Regions from separate parts of the Streptomyces sp. XH2 genome, predicted to be linked through region 1. Evidence: predicted binding sites of a transcription regulator. Region 1 holds the regulator's gene; each other region holds the start of a gene.

Region 1 (6,325 bases):
CGGGTCGCCCGCCGCCGCGGCGGCCTTGCGCAGCCCCGCCGTCAGGTAGTGGACCTGGGGGTAGGCGGCAGGGGCGTACGGGCCGTGTTCCCGGATGAAACGGTTCACCAACCCCCGGGCCGGGCGGCCCGAGAAGGCCCGGGTCAGCTCCGTACCGGCGAACATCGGGTCGGTCAGCGCCTGTTTGTGCAGTGCGTGGGCGCCGGACTCCGGACAGGCCAGGAACGCGGTGCCGAGCTGCGCGGCGCAGGCGCCCGCGGCGAGGACGGCGGCTATCTGCTCGCCGCGCATCAGCCCGCCGGCGGCGATCACGGGCAGGTCGACGGCGTCCCGGACCTGGGTGAGCAGGGACAGCAGGCCGAGGCCCGCGCCGGTGCCGTCGGCGTGCGGGTCGTCGCGGTGGGTGCCCTGGTGGCCGCCGGCCTCGACGCCCTGCGCGCAGACCAGGTCCGCTCCGGCCTCCTGCGCGGCCTGTGCCTCGGCGGCGGAGGTGACGGTGACCACCGTGACCGTACCGGCGGCGCGGAGAGCGGCGACGGCCTCAGGCGAGGGGCAGCCGAAAGTGAAGGAGACGACCGGCACGGGGTCGTCGAGGAGGATCGCGAGCTTGGCTTCGTAGGCGTCGTCGCAGCCCTGGTCCCAGTCGCCGAGCGGCGTCTCGTACCAGGCGGACTCGCCGGCGAGCTGCTCGGCGTAGACCTCGACGGCGGCCGGATCGGCCGCGGGAGGCTGGGGCATGAACAGGTTCACACCGAAGGGTGCGGCGGTACGGGCCCGGAGCTGCTTGATCTCCTCGTACATCGCCGCGGGCGTCTTGTAGCCGGCGGCCAGGAAGCCGAGGGCGCCCGCCTCGGAGACCGCGGCCGCGAGGGCGGGCCCGGAGGCGCCACCCGCCATGGGGGCCTGCACGACCGGGTGCCGGCACAGTCCGGCGAGCGCGGAAGCCACCCTGGGTTCGTAAGCCATGCACACATCGTGTCACAGGCGATGACGATCGCCGGACGGGTCCGCTGCGGGCCCGTCCGGCGATCGTCGATCAAGGCGTGATGAAGGTGTTACGGGGCTCAGTGCCCGTTGAACGCGTCCTTCAGCCGCGAGAACAGCCCCTGCTGCCCCGGCTTGAACTCGCCCATCGGCCGCTCCTCGCCCCGCAGCTTCGCCAGCTGCCGCAGCAGGTCCTCCTGCTGCGGGTCCAGCTTGCCGGGGGTGATCACCTCGACGTGGACGACGAGGTCACCGCGGCCGCCGCCGCGCAGGTGCGTGACACCGCGCTGGTGCAGCGGGATCGACTGGCCCGACTGCGTGCCGGGGCGGATGTCGATCTCCTCGATGCCGTCCAGGGTCTCCAGCGGCACCTTGGTGCCGAGGGCCGCGGCCGTCATCGGGATGGTGACCGTGCAGTGCAGGTCGTCGCCGCGGCGCTGGAAGACCGTGTGCGGCTTCTCGTGGATCTCCACGTAGAGGTCGCCGGCGGGGCCGCCGCCGGGGCCGACCTCGCCCTCGCCCGCGAGCTGGATCCGGGTGCCGTTGTCGACACCGGCCGGGATCTTGACGGTCAGGGTGCGCCGCGAGCGGACGCGGCCGTCACCGGCGCACTCCGGGCAGGGGGTCGGCACGACCGTGCCGAAGCCCTGGCACTGCGGGCACGGCCGGGACGTCATGACCTGGCCGAGGAAGGAGCGGGTGACCTGCGAGACCTCACCGCGGCCGCGGCACATGTCACACGTCTGGGCGGAGGTGCCCGGGGCCGCGCCCTCGCCGCTGCACGTGGTGCAGACGACGGCGGTGTCGACCTGGATCTCCTTGGTGGTCCCGAACGTGGCCTCGTCGAGGGTCACTTCGAGACGGATCATGGCGTCCTGGCCGCGCCGGGTGCGCGAGCGCGGGCCGCGCTGCGACGCCTGGCCGAAGAAGGCGTCCATGATGTCGGAGAAGTTGCCGAAGCCCGCGCCGAAGCCACCGGCCCCGCCACCGCCGCCGGACGCCGAGAGCGGGTCGCCGCCGAGGTCGTAGACCTGCTTCTTCTGCGGGTCCGAGAGCACCTCGTAGGCGGCGTTGATCTCCTTGAACCGCTCCTGCGTCTTCGGGTCCGGATTCACGTCCGGGTGCAGCTCGCGGGCGAGGCGGCGGAAGGCCTTCTTGATCTCGTCCTGCGAGGCGTCACGCCGTACGCCCAGGACCGCGTAGTAGTCCGTGGCCACTTACGACTCCGCCAGGATCTGTCCGACGTAACGTGCCACTGCGCGTACCGCTCCCATCGTTCCGGGGTAGTCCATGCGGGTCGGTCCGACCACGCCGAGTTTGGCGACTGCCTCGTCGCCCGAACCGTAGCCGACGGCGACGACCGATGTGGAGTTCAGTCCCTCGTGAGCGTTCTCATGGCCGATGCGCACCGTCATCCCGGAGTCCTTGGCCTCGCCCAGCAGCTTCAGCAGCACGACCTGCTCCTCCAGCGCCTCCAGCACGGGCCGGATGGTGAGGGGGAAGTCGTGCCCGAAACGGGTGAGATTGGCGGTGCCGCCGATCATGAGCCGCTCCTCGGTCTCCTCGACGAGCGTCTCCAGCAGGGTGGCGAGCACCGTAGAAACGGTTCCGCGGTCCTCCTGCTCGAAGGACTCGGCGAGATCCGAGACCAGCTGCGGCACATCCGTGAACCGGCGGCCCACGACGCGGCTGTTGAGCCGGGCGCGGAGGTCCGCCAGCGAATTCTCCCCGATCGGGGCCGGGCAGTCGATCATGCGCTGTTCGACGCGCCCGGTGTCGGTGATCAGGACGAGCATGACGCGGGCCGGCGCGAGCGAGAGCAGCTCCACGTGGCGCACCGTCGACCTGGTCAGCGACGGGTACTGCACCACGGCGACCTGCCGGGTCAGCTGCGCCAGCAGGCGGACCGTGCGCCCCACGACGTCGTCCAGGTCGACGGCGCCGTCCAGGAAGTTCTGGATGGCGCGCCGCTCCGGGGTCGACAGGGGCTTGACGCCCGCGAGCCGGTCGACGAAGAGCCGGTAGCCCTTGTCGGTCGGGATGCGGCCGGCGCTGGTGTGCGGCTGGGCGATGAAGCCCTCCTCCTCCAGCGCGGCCATGTCGTTGCGCACCGTGGCCGGGGACACGCCCAGCCGGTGCCGCTCGGTGAGGGCCTTGGAGCCGACGGGCTCCTCGGTGCCCACATAGTCCTGGACGATGGCGCGCAACACCTCGAGCCTGCGTTCGCTCAGCATCGCGCGCACCTCCAAGTCCAGACCGTCTTACGGGGCCGATCCTGGCACTCAGTGGTGGCGAGTGCCAAAGCCCTCCAGCCAGTGTACGGCCGTGCACCACAGCCAGGGCAAGAGCCGTCCGCGCCGCGGCGCCCGCGCCCCCCGGGGAAGGACAGCCGGACGGGCAACCGTACCGCGCTCCCGCTAGCGTCCTGGTATGGACAGCGGTCAGCAAGGCCAGGGGGCGGAAGCACGGTGGGAACGGCTCGCGCCGGGGGTCGCACGCCGCCGAATGCCTGCGTGGGACGCCACAGTAGGGGTGATCGTCGGCAGTACGGGTGTGCTGCTCGTGGACACCGGGGCGACGGTTGCGGAGGGGGCGGAACTCGGGCAAGAGGTGCGGGAGCTGTTCGGCCGGAGCGTGACGCATATCGCTCTTACGCACCCCCACTTCGACCACGTGTTCGGCACGGCCGCGTTCCCGGGCGCGGAGGTGTACGGAGCGGTGGGCGCCGCCGAGCTGATGCGGCGCGAGCGCGAGGAGATCCGCCTGGACGCCGAGCGGTACGGGCTCGCGCCCGGGGCCGCGGCGGAGGCCGCCGAGCGCCTCGTCGTGCCCCGGCACCCGGTCAGCGGGGAGCTGACGCTCGACCTGGGCGGCGGACGGCAGGCCCTCCTCGCCAACCTCGGGCCCGCCCACACCGCGCACGACCTGGCGGTCTTCGTCGCGGGTCGCGGCGGAGCGCCCGAGGTCGTCTTCTGCGGGGACGTCGTCGAGGAGTCCGGCGAACCCCAGGCCGGTCCGGACGCTCTGCCCCGGTGCTGGCCCGCGGCCCTCGACCGGCTGCTGGAGCTCGGCGGCGAGGACGCGGTGTACGTGCCGGGGCACGGGGCGGCGGTGGACGCGGGATTCGTACGGGCGCAGCGGGACGCCTTGGCGGCGCGCTTCGACGTGTCGTAACCGTGTGCGCCGCGGGAAGAATGATCTCCATGCGCAGCAGACAGTACGGACCCGATCTCACTCCCCCGTGGAAGAAGCAGCAGCCCGCGCCCGAGGTGGCCGCGGACGTCGATCTCGTGGTCGAGGAGGTCACCACCGGCTTCTGCGGGGCGGTGATCCGCTGCGAGAAGACGGCGCAGGGGCCCGTGGTCACCCTGGAGGACCGCTTCGGCAAGCACCGCGTCTTCCCGATGGAGCCGCGGGGCTTCCTGCTGGAGGGGCGCGTCGTCACCCTCGTACGACCCTCCTCCGCGCCCGCCGCCAAGGGGCCCGCGCGGACGGCATCCGGCTCGATCGCCGTCCCGGGCGCGCGGGCGCGCGTCGCCCGGGCGGGGCGCATCTACGTGGAGGGCCGCCACGACGCGGAGCTCGTGGAACGGGTGTGGGGCGACGACCTGCGCATCGAGGGCGTGGTCGTCGAGTACCTGGAGGGCGTCGACGACCTCCCGGCGATCGTCCGCTCCTTCGCCCCCGGGCCCGACGCGCGGCTCGGCGTCCTCGTGGACCACCTCGTGCCCGGCTCGAAGGAGTCGAGGATCGCGGCGGAGGTGACGGGCGAGCACGTCCTCGTCGTGGGTCACCCGTACGTGGACGTGTGGGAGGCGGTCAAGCCCTCCTCCGTGGGCATCCGGGAGTGGCCGCGGGTGCCGCGGGGGCAGGACTGGAAGACGGGGGTTTGTGAGGCGCTGGGGTGGCCGTCGAACACGGGCGCCGCGTGGCAGCGGATCCTTTCGGGCGTGCGGTCTTATAAGGACCTGGAGCCGGAGCTCTTGGGCAGGGTCGAGGAGCTGATCGACTTCGTGACGGTGCCGGTGGGCTAGCGCGGAGGCTTCTCCCCTGACCCGCCCCTTCCCGAAACCGGGGCTCCGCCCCGGGCCCCGGTCCGCGCCGGACGCGCGTCGTCCTCCATCGCCGGACGGGCTGAATTCCAGCCCGTGCGGCGCTTGAGGCTCAGTCCACCAGGTCCCGCACCACCGCGTCCGCCAGGAGCCGGCCCCGCAGCGTCAGGACCGCGCGGCCCCGCTCGTACGGGCCGGGGTCCAGCAGGCCGTCCGCCAAGGCGCGAGCAGCGGCCGCCGCACCCGCCGGCTTCAGCAGCGACAGCGGGCAGCCGTCGATCAGCCGCAGTTCCAGCAGGATCCGCTCGACCCGGCGGTCCTCGTCCGGCAGGACTTCCCGTCCCGCGCCCGGCGACCGCCCCTCGGCCAGCGCCTGCGCGTACGCGCCCGGGTGCTTGACGTTCCACCACCGCACGCCCCCGACGTGGGAGTGCGCGCCGGGGCCCGCACCCCACCAGTCCGCGCCGCGCCAGTAGAGCTCGTTGTGGCGGCAGCGGCCGGCGTCGGACGTGGCCCAGTTGGAGACCTCGTACCAGGAGAAGCCCGCGGCCGTGAGCGCCTCCTCGGCGATGAGGTAGCGGTCGGCGTGGACGTCGTCGTCGGTCATGGGGACCTCGCCGCGGCGGATCCGGCGGGCGAGCCGGGTGCCCTCCTCGACGATCAGCGCGTACGCGGAGACGTGGTCGGGACCGGCGCCGACGGCCGCGTCCAGCGAGGCGCGCCAGTCGTCGTCGGACTCCCCGGGCGTGCCGTAGATCAGGTCGAGGTTGACGTGCTCGAACCCGGCCGCGCGCGCCTCCGCGACGCACGCCTCGGGGCGGCCCGGCGTGTGCGTGCGGTCGAGGATCTTCAGGACGTGCTGCCGGGCGCTCTGCATGCCGAAGGAGATCCGGTTGAAGCCGCCCTCGCGGAGCTCGGCGAGGTAGCGCAGGTCGACGGACTCGGGGTTCGCCTCGGTGGTGATCTCCGCGCCGTCCGCGAGGCCGAACTCGTCGCGGATCGCGGCGAGCATCCGGACGAGGCCGGCGGCGGGCAGCAGGGTGGGCGTGCCGCCGCCGACGAAGACGGTCTCGACGGGGCGCGGGTCGTCGCCCAGGACCTTCCGTGCGAGGCGGATCTCCCGCTCGACCGTCTCGGCGTAGTTGTCCCGCGAGGCGAGCGCGCCGCCGGAGCCGCGCAGCTCGCTCGCGGTGTACGTGTTGAAGTCGCAGTACCCGCAGCGCGTCGCGCAGTACGGCACGTGCAGGTAGAACCCGAGCGGCCGCTGCCCGGCGCCGGCAAGGGCGTGA
Region 2 (6,325 bases), on a different contig from region 1:
TCCGGCGCGGCGAACTGCGGGCGCTGCCGGGGGTCCTGGGCGTCGTCGAGGACGGCACGGCCTTCCAGATCGTGCTCGGTCCGGGCACCGTGGCCAAGGTCGCGCCGGAGCTCGCGCAGTACGCGGAAGGAGGACCGGTCACCGCGCGGGCGCTGGCCGAGCGCGGCGCGGCGCTCCGGGCCGCGCGCAAGGCCCGCAACGCCACCCCGGCCAAAGAGCTCCTGCGCCGGATCGCGCAGATCTTCGTCCCGCTGATCCCCGCCCTGATCGGCTGCGGCATCGTGGCGGGCCTGGCCGGGCTGCTCGCCAACCTCCACCGGCTGCCCGGGCTCGCCCCGGGCCTGGCCGCGTGCGCGTCGGGCTTCATGTCCCTGATCGCCGTCTTCGTCGGCTGCAACACGGCCAAGGAGTTCGGCGGCACCCCCGTGCTGGGCGGCGCCGTCGCGGCGGTCACCGTCTTCCCGGGCGTGGAGCGGGTGACCGCGTTCGGCGAGCGGCTCGCCCCCGGCCAGGGCGGAGTCCTCGGCGCGCTGGCCGCGGCCCTGATCGCCACGCGCGTCGAACGCTGGTGCCGGCGCCGGGTGCCGGAGGCCCTCGACGTCCTGGTCACCCCGGCGGTGACGGTCCTGGTGGCGGGCCTGGTCACGCTGTACGGGCTGATGTACGCGGCGGGCGTGGTCGCCACTGCCGTCGGCCGCTTCGCCGACCGGCTGCTGGCGAACGGCGGCGCGGCGGCGGGCTTCGTCCTGGGCGGGCTGTTCCTGCCCCTGGTGATGCTGGGCCTGCACCAGGCCCTCATCCCCATCCACGCGACGCTCATCCAGGAGCAGGGCTGCACGGTCCTCCTGCCGATCCTGGCGATGGCGGGCGCGGGCCAGGTGGGCGCGGCCCTCGCGGTCTACGCGCGGCTGCCGCACAACGGCCCGGTGCGCAGGACGATCCGCTCCGCCCTCCCGGCCGGCCTCCTGGGCATCGGCGAACCCCTGATCTACGGCGTCTCGCTCCCCCTGGGCCGCCCGTTCGTCACGGCGTGCGTCGGCGGCGCGTTCGGCGGGGGCGTCGTGGGGCTGCTGGCCCAGTGGGGCGACCGGGTCGGCGCCACGGCGATCGGCCCGTCGGGCTGGGCGCTCTTCCCCTTGCTGCAGGGCACGCACGGGCCGGTCCGGGCAGTGGCCGTCTACGGCGCGGGCCTGCTGACCGGCTACGCGGCCGGCTTCGTGATCACGTACTTCTTCGGCATGGGCAAGGTGAGCGAAGCGACGAAGGCGAGCGAAGAGCCGGCCGGGATCTCCTGACTCCCGAACGACCGCGCGTGACGCCTGGAACGCCCGAGGGCGGCACCCCCTCCACAGGGGTGCCGCCCTCGGTGCCGTTCAACGGCTGGAACAGCGATCCGTGTGCGCGGTGCGCGACGGATCAGAAGTCCATGTCACCGCCCGGCATGCCGCCCGGAGCGGCCGCGGAGGCCTTCTCCGGCTTGTCGGCGATGACGGCCTCGGTGGTGAGGAAGAGCGCGGCGATGGACGCGGCGTTCTGCAGGGCGGAGCGGGTGACCTTGGCCGGGTCGATGATGCCCTCGGCGACCAGGTCGACGTACTCGCCCGTGGCGGCGTTGAGGCCGTGGCCGGGGGTCAGGTTGCGCACCTTCTCCACGACGACGCCGCCCTCGAGACCGGCGTTGACCGCGATCTGCTTGAGCGGGGCCTCCAGGGCCAGCTTGACGGCGGCGGCACCGGTGGCCTCGTCGCCCTCGAGCTCCAGCTTCTCGAACACCTGGGAGGCCTGCAGCAGGGCCACGCCACCACCGGCGACGATGCCCTCCTCGACGGCCGCCTTCGCGTTGCGAACGGCGTCCTCGATGCGGTGCTTGCGCTCCTTGAGCTCGACCTCGGTCGCGGCACCGGCCTTGATGACGGCCACGCCGCCGGCCAGCTTCGCCAGGCGCTCCTGCAGCTTCTCGCGGTCGTAGTCGGAGTCGCTGTTCTCGATCTCGGCGCGGATCTGGTTGACGCGGCCCTGGACCTGGTCGCTGTCACCGGCACCGTCGACGATGGTCGTCTCGTCCTTGGTGATGACGACCTTGCGGGCGCGGCCGAGCAGGTCGAGACCGGCGCTCTCCAGCTTGAGGCCGACCTCCTCGGAGATGACCGTGCCACCGGTGAGGATGGCGATGTCGCCCAGCATGGCCTTGCGGCGGTCGCCGAAGCCCGGGGCCTTGACGGCGACGGACTTGAAGGTGCCGCGGATCTTGTTGACGACCAGGGTCGACAGGGCCTCGCCCTCGACGTCCTCGGCGATGATCAGCAGCGGCTTGCCCGACTGCATGACCTTCTCCAGCAGCGGGAGCAGGTCCTTGACCGAGGAGACCTTCGAGTTGACGATCAGGATGTACGGGTCGTCCAGGGACGCCTCCATACGCTCCATGTCGGTGGCGAAGTACGCCGAGATGTAGCCCTTGTCGAAGCGCATGCCCTCGGTGAGCTCAAGCTCCAGACCGAAGGTCTGGGACTCCTCGACGGTGATGACGCCTTCCTTGCCGACCTTGTCCATGGCCTCGGCGATCAGCTCGCCGATCTGGGTGTCGGCGGCGGAGATGGAGGCGGTGGAGGCGATCTGCTCCTTGGTCTCCACGTCCTTGGCCTGCTCGAGCAGCGCGCCGGAGACGGCCTCGACGGCCTTCTCGATGCCGCGCTTCAGCGCCATCGGGTTGGCACCCGCGGCGACGTTGCGCAGACCCTCGCGGACCAGCGCCTGGGCGAGGACGGTCGCGGTCGTCGTGCCGTCACCGGCGACGTCGTCCGTCTTCTTCGCGACCTCCTTGACCAGCTCGGCGCCGATCTTCTCGTACGGGTCCTCGAGCTCGATCTCCTTGGCGATGGACACACCATCGTTGGTGATCGTGGGGGCGCCCCACTTCTTCTCGAGGACGACGTTGCGGCCCTTGGGGCCGAGGGTGACCTTGACGGCGTCGGCGAGCTGGTTCATCCCGCGCTCGAGACCGCGCCGTGCCTCCTCGTCGAACGCGATGATCTTGGCCATGTGAAGTGGTCCTCCCAGGACGGGGTGGAGACTGCTCCGGACCGCACCGGCGCCCGCGACGGACGGCCTGCGCGCCCCGCGGTTCCTTGCCCCGCTTGGCTCGCCGACCTCACCGACGGTCCAAATCTGTCACTCTCACTCGGAGAGTGCTAAGCCCAATGATTAGCACTCGACCACCCCGAGTGCAAGCGGTTCGGTCTCTACACCCTCCGCACGTGGCAGGGGGCGCACCTCCCGGCGGCAGCCGGGGGCGCAGGCGCCCCGGGGCGACGGTCACACCCACGGGGGCGCCGAGCGGGGACCCCAGGCAGCCGTACCCACCCCACACGTCCCGCACACGCGCGAGGGGTGCGCCCCCCCGCGGGGGGGGCCCCCGCGGCCAACCGAGCGAGCCGGTGGTCGATGCGCCGCGTCAGACCTGCTGCAGCTTCACCATGTCCGCCTGCGGCCCCTTCTGGCCCTGCGAGATCTCGAACTCGACCCGCTGACCCTCCTCGAGGGTGCGGTAGCCGTCCATCTGAATCGCGCTGTAGTGGACGAATACATCCGCACCACCGTCGACCGCGATGAAGCCGTAGCCCTTCTCCGCGTTGAACCACTTGACGGTGCCCTGAGCCATGCCTAACTCCCCTATTACTGGCCCTTGCGCAGGACCGCACTTCGCGGACCCGGGTCAGACCTCACCCCTGGCAGCCCAGTGGGTGTGCGCCGGAACGCGTCGACCGCGGCTGAATGTATCTGCACGGATGCCGTCTGCAACAGGTCACTCGGACGAGAATTCCGGGCATGGCCGATCGAGGGAAACGGCTGAACTCCGGGTATTTCAGGGCAAGTCGGGCCGGGAAAAACACAACCAACCCGGCATTTCGTGCACACACTTCGCGCACAACTTGACGGGTTCTCATATGCGTTCGGCACTGACGCCGGGCGGGGATCGCCCCAACTGTATCGCGCTCAACAGCCGGAATCGCCCCGTCCGCTTCTGCGGCCGGGGCGATTCCGGGGATGTGGTGCGGCAATAACGGAAGAACCCTGTGAAACCTCAGCCGCCGGCGACGGCAGGGATGACGGAGACGGCGGAGCCGTCGGGGGTGGGCGTCTGCAGCCCCTGCTCGAAGCGGACGTCGTCGTCGTTGACGTAGACGTTCACGAACCGGCGCAGCCGACCGCTCTCGTCGAGGACGCGGGCGGCGATGCCGGTGTGGTGGGCCTCCAGGTCGGCGATGACCTCGGAGAGGGTCGCGCCCTCGGCGGGGACTTCCGCCTTGCCGCCGGTGTAGGTGCGGAGGATGGTGGGGATACGGACGGTGACGCTCATAGGTTTACTCACCTTCGGTGGAGAAACGAGAAGTGATCAGCGGCTGACGTCAGCGGACGGACAGCCCCGCGGCGCGGAACGCCTCCAGCGACGGCCGGATCGTCGCCGTGGGCCCGGCCGCAACGGCATCGAGCGTCTTGAGCCCGTCGCCCGTGTTGAGCACGACCGTGGTCAGCGAAGGGTCGAGCACCCCGTCCTCGATGAGCTTCTTCGTCACCCCCACCGTCACCCCGCCCGCCGTCTCCGCGAAGATCCCCTCCGTCCGCGCCAGCAGCCGGATCGCGTCCACGATCTGCTCGTCGGTGACGTCCTCCACCGCCCCGCCCGTGCGCCGCGCGATGTCCAGCACGTACGGCCCGTCCGCCGGGTTGCCGATGGCGAGCGACTTCGCGATCGTGTCCGGCTTCACGGGCCGTACGACGTCGTGCCCGTCCTTGAAGGCGCGCGAGACCGGCGAGCACCCTTCCGCCTGAGCGCCGAAGATCTTGTACGGGCGGTCCTCGACCAGCCCGAGCGCGACGAGCTCCTTCAACCCCTTGTCGATCTTCGTGAGCTGGGAGCCCGAGGCGATCGGCACGACGATCTGGTCGGGCAGCCGCCAGCCCAGCTGCTCGCAGATCTCGTAGGCGAGGGTCTTCGAGCCCTCGCCGTAGTACGGACGGAGGTTGACGTTGACGAAGCCCCAGCCCTCCCCCAGCGGGTCGCCGATCAGCTCGCTGCAGAAGCGGTTGACGTCGTCGTACGTGCCTTCGATGCCGACGAGGTCGCCGCCGTACACCGCGGCCATGACGACCTTCCCGGCCTCCAGGTCGTGCGGGATGAAGACGCACGACTGGAACCCGGCCCGGGCGGCCGCGGCCCCGACCGCACCCGCCAGGTTCCCCGTGGACGAGCACGACAGCGTCGTGAACCCGAAGGCGCGGGCGGCCTCGACGGCGATGGCGACCACGCGGTCCTTGAAGGAGTGCGTGGGGTTGCCGGAGTCGTCCTTGACGTACAGGCCGCCGGTCACGCCCAGTTCGCGGGCGAGGTTGTCGGCCTTGACGAGCTTGGTGAGGCCGGGGTTGAGGTTCGGCTTGGCCGCGACGTCGGCGGGGACGGGGAGCAGGGGGGCGTAGCGCCAGATGTTCGCGGGGCCGTCCTCGATCCGCTTCCGCAACTCAGCGGCTTGACGGGGCCCACCGGCGGGCAGTTCGTAGGCGACTTCGAGGGGGCCGAAGCACAGGGCGCAGGCGAAGAGGGGACCGAGGCCGAAGCGCTCTCCGCACTCGCGGCAGGAGAGTGCCACGGCGGGTCCGAGGTCCACAGAAGTGGTAGAGGGTTCAACAGACTGCACAGCCATGGAGGCGAGGCCCTTTCTCCTCATCTTCCTCGCGGCGTACGTCGCCACGAGACGGATTTGGCACCTTCCCCGCCGGGAGCCTCGCCGTGCGAACGATGTCGACGGGAGACCGGCTGGAGGGTTGCCGGGGCTTCAACGGGCCGTGTCCCTCTGCCCCTCTGGATGAGCGGTATGGCGCTGGGCGGGGCCCAGGCGTTTGTGGCACGCGCGACCCCGACATAGGACGGCGGTCCGCGTTGTTCAAGACTGTAACGGAAGCGATGGCCCGTTGAGAGGGCCGTCCGCACCGCGAGATGCGTCACAACGCACCACAACGAGGAGTCGTACACGTGCTGGAAGAGGTGGAGCGCTGGCTGGCCGAGCGGTCCTGGTCCGCTGCTGATCGTCCGCTCGACGTGCTTCTGGCTGCCAAGAGGGACTCCGGCACCACGGTGAGCGTGGTTCTGCCCGCGCTGAACGAGGAGCCGACGGTCGGCGCCATCGTGGCGGTGATCCGCCGCGAGCTGATGTCGGACGCGGTGCCGCTGGTGGACGAGCTGGTGGTCGTGGACTCGGGCTCCACGGACCGCACGGCCGAGGCCGCGGCGGCGGCCGGGGCGCGCGTGGTGCACCGGGACGAGATCCTG
Region 3 (6,325 bases), on a different contig from region 1:
TCTCATGGCTGAGGCCAACTCTAGCGCCGACGCGTGTGCCGTAACCGCCCACCCTCAGGCCAAGCCCGGCTACGGCAAACGAAGCGCCCCCGACCAGCACTGCCGCACCGCCAAAGACTTCGCGCACCTCCCGCCCCGGGAGGCGTCGATCGCCGCATTCATCGACCGCCTGCCCGAAGGCGCGGCCATGGATGCGAAAACCCTTGCGGCTCACCTTCCCTCGTACGGCCAGGCGGCCTGCCTCACCGCGCTCCGGCGCCTGTCGGCCGCGGGCCATCTCCGCAGGGTGAGGGAGCGGATCAAGGATGACGGCGGCAGCACGCACTGGGTGACGCGTACGTACTTCTCGCGCACGGCGCGGGACGACGTCTGGTGGGCGGACCTCCACGCGGGCAACGTGCCCAAGCCGCCAGGTCAACCGCAGTCGTCGTCGCAACCGGCGGCAAAACCGTCCCGCTCGCAGGCGTACGAGGCGCTCGCGCTGGCCGGCCGCATGGACCCGCGCATGACGCTGTCCGCCAAGGACTGCGCCGCGCTGGAGCCCCTCGCAGAGGAATGGCTGGCGAGGGGCTCGACCCCGGCGCACGTCGCGCGGGAACTCACCGCCGGCCTGCCGCCGGAGGTCCACCACGGGGCGGCGCTGGCGCGCCGTCGCCTGCAGGACAAGCTCCCGCCGGAGCGGCCGACGCAGCCGCCGCCGGGGCGGACCCTCCGCATCCTGGAGTGCACCGTCTGCCGCCTTCCGGGCCGCCCGGAGGCCCTCCCGGGCGGCCTCTGCCGCGACTGCCGCGGCGAACCGGCCCCGTACGTCCCCCAGGCCATTCCGCCGACGGAAATCCAGCGCCGAGCCGATGCCATCCGCGTAAACCTCCGCACCCTCGAAAGGAGCACCAGGTGAGTGTTCAGGAGCTGCCTCACGTCATAGAGGCACCATGGAGGGGAGGAGGCGACGCCATGACCCCTACGCACGCCCGTCGGCCGCAGATGCTCGTCGAGGACTTCGAGCAGATTGCCCGTTCGGCGCCGGAAACCGTGACGCTGGAACTCATCAACGGGAAGCTGGAGGTCAAGCCTGTGCCGGACGGGGATCACGGGGAGATCTATATGTGGCTGCTTGAGCAGTGCATGCAGCAGCGACCCGACCTGCGGCTCTACCCGGACCGGGGCCTGAAGACCGAGAGCTACCGCCAGGGGCGCGCGCGGCCCGACGGTGCCCTTGCGCCACGAAGGCACTTCGCCGGTTGCGGAGAGTGGGCCGATCCCGCCGCCGTTCTGATGACGGTCGAGATCACGTCGTACGACTCGGACACCGATCTGCGTGACCGCAAAGAGAAGCGCGACGGCTACGCGGGAGCGGGCATCCCGATCTACCTTCTTGTCGACCGCGACGACTCGGCTGTCGTCGTCTACAGCGAGCCGCGCGACGGCAAATACCGGACTCACAGGTCGTATCCCTACGGGGACGTGGTCAAGATCCCCGACCCTGTAGGGGTCACGCTGGAGACAGAAGAGCTCAAGGGCTTTGCCAACTGACCCGGCCGGGGGCCGCCGTCGGCCCCCGGAGCGCATTCCCCGGCACCGGCACCGGCACCGCCGCCTGCGAAGGCACCCCGCATTCGGCCACGAGCGCCCGCAACTCCTCCGCCGCGCCTGCCCGCTGGTCCGGCGGAAGGCCCTCCAGGAGCGTCTCGATGCGGTCCTGCCAGACGGCCTCCTGGCGGTCCCGTATCCGTATGACCTCCCCGGACGCCGCCGCGGCCTCCAGCGCGACCGCCGTGCGGTCGAGCCGCTCCAGCTCCACGCGTTCGCGCGCCTCGTCGCCGCGGCCGAACCAGCGGGCGACCCGCCGCCGGAGCTCGCTCCACGCGTCCGTACCCGCCGACCGCACGACCGCCGTGCCGCCCGCCGCGGCCACCGCCGCCAGTGCCTCGCTCAGCATCCTGCCCCGCCCCTCGCCGCAGCCCGCCCCGTGCCCGGACGCGACGCACGCTAGCGCCGAACCGGCCACCGCAACGCCCGTTCAGCAGGAAATACGACCGATCGCCGACTAACCGCCGAGCTCAGTCGGATTCGCGCGCGAGTTCGAGCGCGAGGGTCTGCAGGATCTCCTCCGTCGGTGCTTCGGGCGCGGTCTCGTCGTACGCGTCCGCGACCGCCTCGAAGGCCAGCATCAAGCCGCTGATCAGCGCGCTCATCGGATCGGAGAGCTGGTTCAGCACGGCGAGCCCGACCTCTCGCGCCTCCGCGCCGACCGGCACCATGAACTCGTCGGGGATGACCTCGCCGAGCAGGCTGGAGACGTAGTCCGTCCCGACGCCGCCGCGCAGGGCGGTGAGCGCCGCGATGGCCTTGAGCTTGATCTCGTTCTCGGTCATGGGGCGAGCGTAGGAGTTAAAGCCGTGTCAGCCGCTGACCGTGAACGTGGTGTTCGCCGTTGTCGCTGATGCGGGGTCAAGCCCGGGCGGGGTGCCCCAGCAGCATGCTGGGGGAACCGTTGACGCGCGTGAGTACGATCAGACAAGAGTTCACCCCTTCGAGTTTCAGCTTCTTGCGGAGCTCCTCCGGCTCGATCGCCGAGCCGCGCTTCTTCACGGTCACGACCCCCACCTTCCGCTCCCGCAGCAGCGCCTTCAGCTTCTTCAGGTTGAAGGGCAGCACGTCGGTGATCTCGTACGCCGACGCGTAGTCCGTGGCCCGCAGCTCGTCGCTCGTCACGTACGCGATGGTCTCGTCGATCAGGCCGCTGTCGCCCAGCTCCGCCGCCACGTCCGCCACCAGGTGCGCGCGGATCACCGCGCCGTCCGGCTCGTACAGATACCGCCCGACCGGCCGTACCGCCGGGTCGGGAAGTCCCGCCCCCACCAGCGAGTGCCCGCCCGGGAGCAGGGTGGCCCGGCGCGCGCCCGGGGCCGTGCCGAACCACAGCACGGCCTCCTTCACGTCGCCGCCGTCCGAGATCCACTCGGCCTCCGCGTCGTCCGGGACGGCCTCGTGCGGCACCCCGGGGGCGATCTTGAGCGCCGCGTGCGGAGCCTTCCGCGCCGCTTCGATCGCCCACGACAGCGGCGGGGAGTACGCCTCGGGGTCGAAGATGCGGCCGCGGCCGCCCCGCCGCGCCGGGTCGACGAACACCGCGTCGTAGCCCGAGGTGTCCACGTCGGCCACGTCCGCGCAGCGCACCTCGATGAGATCCGCCAGCCCCAGCGCCTGCGCGTTCGCGCGCGCGACCTCGCAGGTCAGCGGGTCGCGGTCGACGGCGAGGACGCGGATGCCCAGCCGGGCCAGCGCGATCGCGTCGCCGCCGATGCCGCAGCACAGGTCCGCGACCGAGCCGATGCCGAGCGCGGCGAAGCGGGCCGCGCGGTAGTCCGCCACGGAGCGGCGCGTCGACTGCTCCACGCCGTTGGGCGTGAAGAACATCCGGTACGCGTCCTCCGCGCCGAACTTCGCCACCGCCCGCTGCCGCAGCCGGGCCATGCCGAGCGCCGCCGAGACGAGCTCCGCGGGGTGGTCGCGGCGCAGCCGGGTCGCCGTGGCCAGCTCCTTGGCGGGGTCGTGGTCGCGCAGCTCGGCGAGCAGGCCCCGGCCCTCCTCCGTGAGGAGGGCGGTGAAGGCGGTGACGGCCGCGGTTGCGTTCGGTTCGTTCTGTGCTGGCACCCGGCCATTCTTGCCCAGCCCACTGACAGGCCGCCGCCGCTGCCCATCTCGAACGCATGCACAACAATCGGAGGTGTGAGCTCCTCTATATCCGGCCCGCGACCCGCCCGCACATCCGCCCGTGCTGTCGTCGCCGGCGCGCTCCTGCTGCCTCTCCTCCTCGCCGGCTGCTCCGGTTCGTCCGGCGGGAACGGCGGGAATGGCGGCAAGAAGGCGTCCGGCGCTCCCTCTCCCCGTACGGAATCGACGGCCCCGGCCTCGCCCTCGGCCGCCCCCGACGCCGCCGCCTACCGCCGCTGGGGCCTCGACAAGCCCCTCGCCGCGCCCCCGGCCCCGCCCTCCGCCAAGCTGACGGACGCAACGAAGCCCGGCGCCGCGCCGAAGGTCATCCGGCGCGTTCCCACCAGCGACAAGGTCGTCTTCCTGACCTTCGACGACGGTGCGGAGAAGGACCCGGAGTTCGTGAAGATGGCCAAGGACCTCAAGCTGCCCTTCACGATGTTCCTCACCGACGACATCGCCCGTGCGGGGACCGGCTACGGCTACTTCGAGCAACTGCGCGGCGAGGGGAACCGCAACACCATCAACAACCACACCCTCTCCCACCCCAACCTGCGCACCCTCTCCGCCGACGCCCAGCGCCGCGAGATCTGCGGGCAGCAGGATGTCCTGGAGAAGCGGTACGGCGGCAAGCCGCCCCTGTTCCGTCCGCCCTACGGCAATTACAACGACGCCACCCTCGCCGCGGCCGGCGGCTGCGGGGTCAAGGCGCTGCTGCTGTGGGAGGTGACGATGCAGATCAACGACATGCGCTACGCGGAGGGCGACAAACTGCGTCCCGGCGACATCGTCCTCGCCCACTTCCGCGGGCCCTCGGAGCTCAAGGGCACGACGATGACCAAGATGGTCGCCAACATGCTGCGCAGCATCGAGCGGCAGGGGTTCACCGTGGCGCGTCTGGAGGATTACGTATAGCCGCGCGCGGGTAGCGGCACGCGGGAAGAACGGGAAGATCCGCGTGCCGGCGCTCCGGCGGCTCGTGCCCGCGATCCCCGTACCCGCACGGGTCGCGGTCCCGTACCCGCACGGGTGAACTGCGAGCTCGCCGCACGGCGAATTGGCACTCCGCTTGACCGAGTGCTAACCGCGTCATAGTCTCGGCTCCGTTGGCACTCTCCACCCGGGAGTGCCAAACACAGCGACGGGCAGAATCCGGCACCCGCGACGACGGATCCTCCTGGTCGCCACCTCAGACAGATAACCCCGTGAATCTCCGAAGGGGGAGGTCGGATCGTGACGACCGCCAGCTCCAAGGTTGCCATCAAGCCGCTCGAGGACCGCATCGTGGTCCAGCCGCTCGACGCCGAGCAGACCACGGCCTCTGGCCTGGTCATCCCGGACACCGCCAAGGAGAAGCCCCAGGAGGGCGTCGTCCTGGCCGTGGGCCCGGGCCGCTTCGAGGACGGTCAGCGTCTTCCGCTCGACGTGAACGTCGGCGACGTCGTGCTCTACAGCAAGTACGGCGGCACCGAGGTGAAGTACAACGGTGACGAGTACCTCGTCCTCTCGGCTCGCGACGTGCTCGCGATCATCGAGAAGTAATTCACCCCGTTTGATGTGATCTGCGCCCTGGTTCCCGTGTGTGTATGCCGCCGGGGTCCGGGGCGCGGTTCGTTTGAGAGGACTTGAAGCAAGCCATGGCGAAGATCCTGAAGTTCGACGAGGACGCCCGTCGCGCCCTCGAGCGCGGTGTCAACAAGCTGGCCGACACGGTCAAGGTGACGATCGGCCCCAAGGGCCGCAACGTCGTCATCGACAAGAAGTTCGGCGCCCCGACCATCACCAACGACGGCGTCACCATCGCCCGTGAGGTCGAGATCGAGGACCCGTACGAGAACCTGGGCGCCCAGCTCGTCAAGGAGGTGGCGACCAAGACCAACGACATCGCGGGTGACGGCACCACCACCGCGACCGTCCTGGCCCAGGCGCTGGTCCGCGAGGGTCTGCGCAACGTCGCCGCCGGCGCCTCCCCGGCCGCCCTGAAGAAGGGCATCGACGCCGCGGTCAAGGCCGTCTCCGACGAGCTGCTCGCGACCGCCCGCCCGATCGACGACAAGGCCGACATCGCCGCCGTCGCCGCCCTGTCCGCCCAGGACAAGCAGGTCGGCGAGCTCATCGCCGAGGCGATGGACAAGGTCGGCAAGGACGGTGTCATCACCGTCGAGGAGTCCAACACCTTCGGCCTGGAGCTGGACTTCACCGAGGGCATGGCCTTCGACAAGGGTTACCTGTCGCCCTACATGGTCACCGACCAGGAGCGCATGGAGGCCGTCCTCGAGGACCCGTACATCCTCATCCACCAGGGCAAGATCTCCTCGATCCAGGACCTGCTGCCCCTGCTGGAGAAGATCATCCAGGGCGGCTCCTCCAAGCCGCTGCTGATCATCGCCGAGGACGTCGAGGGCGAGGCCCTCTCCACCCTCGTCGTCAACAAGATCCGCGGCACCTTCAACGCCGTGGCCGTCAAGGCCCCGGGCTTCGGCGACCGCCGCAAGGCGATGCTGGGCGACATGGCCACCCTGACCGGCGGCACCGTCGTCGCCGAGGAGGTCGGCCTCAAGCTCGACCAGGTCGGCCTGGACGTGCTGGGCTCCGCCCGCCGCGTGAC

Evidence for each region. The regulator HrcA, encoded in region 1, represses chaperone genes, less so after heat shock. The targets are predictions, from matches to a motif close to TTNGCACTCNGNNNNNCNGAGTGCNAA.
Region 2: the regulator HrcA is predicted to act here: its motif matches at 3,202-3,228, upstream of groL (chaperonin GroEL).
Region 3: the regulator HrcA is predicted to act here: its motif matches at 4,775-4,801, upstream of groES (co-chaperone GroES).

Annotation. Positions count from the first base shown of each region.
Region 1 is NZ_JBMMMZ010000002.1:204,958-211,282, reverse strand. Features, by position in the region: gene ACOTKD_RS04480 (nitronate monooxygenase) at 1-966, opposite strand, end outside; gene dnaJ (molecular chaperone DnaJ) at 1,065-2,201, opposite strand; gene hrcA (heat-inducible transcriptional repressor HrcA) at 2,202-3,218, opposite strand; gene ACOTKD_RS04465 (MBL fold metallo-hydrolase) at 3,415-4,158, shown strand; gene ACOTKD_RS04460 (DUF3097 domain-containing protein) at 4,188-5,018, shown strand; gene hemW (radical SAM family heme chaperone HemW) at 5,149-6,325, opposite strand, start outside.
Region 2 is NZ_JBMMMZ010000007.1:277,330-283,654, forward strand. Features, by position in the region: gene ACOTKD_RS16470 (PTS transporter subunit EIIC) at 1-1,295, shown strand, start outside; gene groL (chaperonin GroEL) at 1,417-3,039, opposite strand; gene ACOTKD_RS16480 (cold-shock protein) at 3,452-3,658, opposite strand; gene ACOTKD_RS16485 (MoaD/ThiS family protein) at 4,082-4,357, opposite strand; gene thrC (threonine synthase) at 4,407-5,723, opposite strand; SAM riboswitch class I at 5,717-5,868, opposite strand; gene ACOTKD_RS16495 (glucosyl-3-phosphoglycerate synthase) at 6,029-6,325, shown strand, end outside.
Region 3 is NZ_JBMMMZ010000013.1:205,163-211,487, forward strand. Features, by position in the region: gene ACOTKD_RS26525 (hypothetical protein) at 5-898, shown strand; gene ACOTKD_RS26530 (Uma2 family endonuclease) at 955-1,533, shown strand; gene ACOTKD_RS26535 (hypothetical protein) at 1,514-1,939, opposite strand; gene ACOTKD_RS26540 (hypothetical protein) at 2,061-2,375, opposite strand; gene ACOTKD_RS26545 (class I SAM-dependent methyltransferase) at 2,452-3,657, opposite strand; gene ACOTKD_RS26550 (polysaccharide deacetylase family protein) at 3,733-4,632, shown strand; gene groES (co-chaperone GroES) at 4,951-5,259, shown strand; gene groL (chaperonin GroEL) at 5,355-6,325, shown strand, end outside.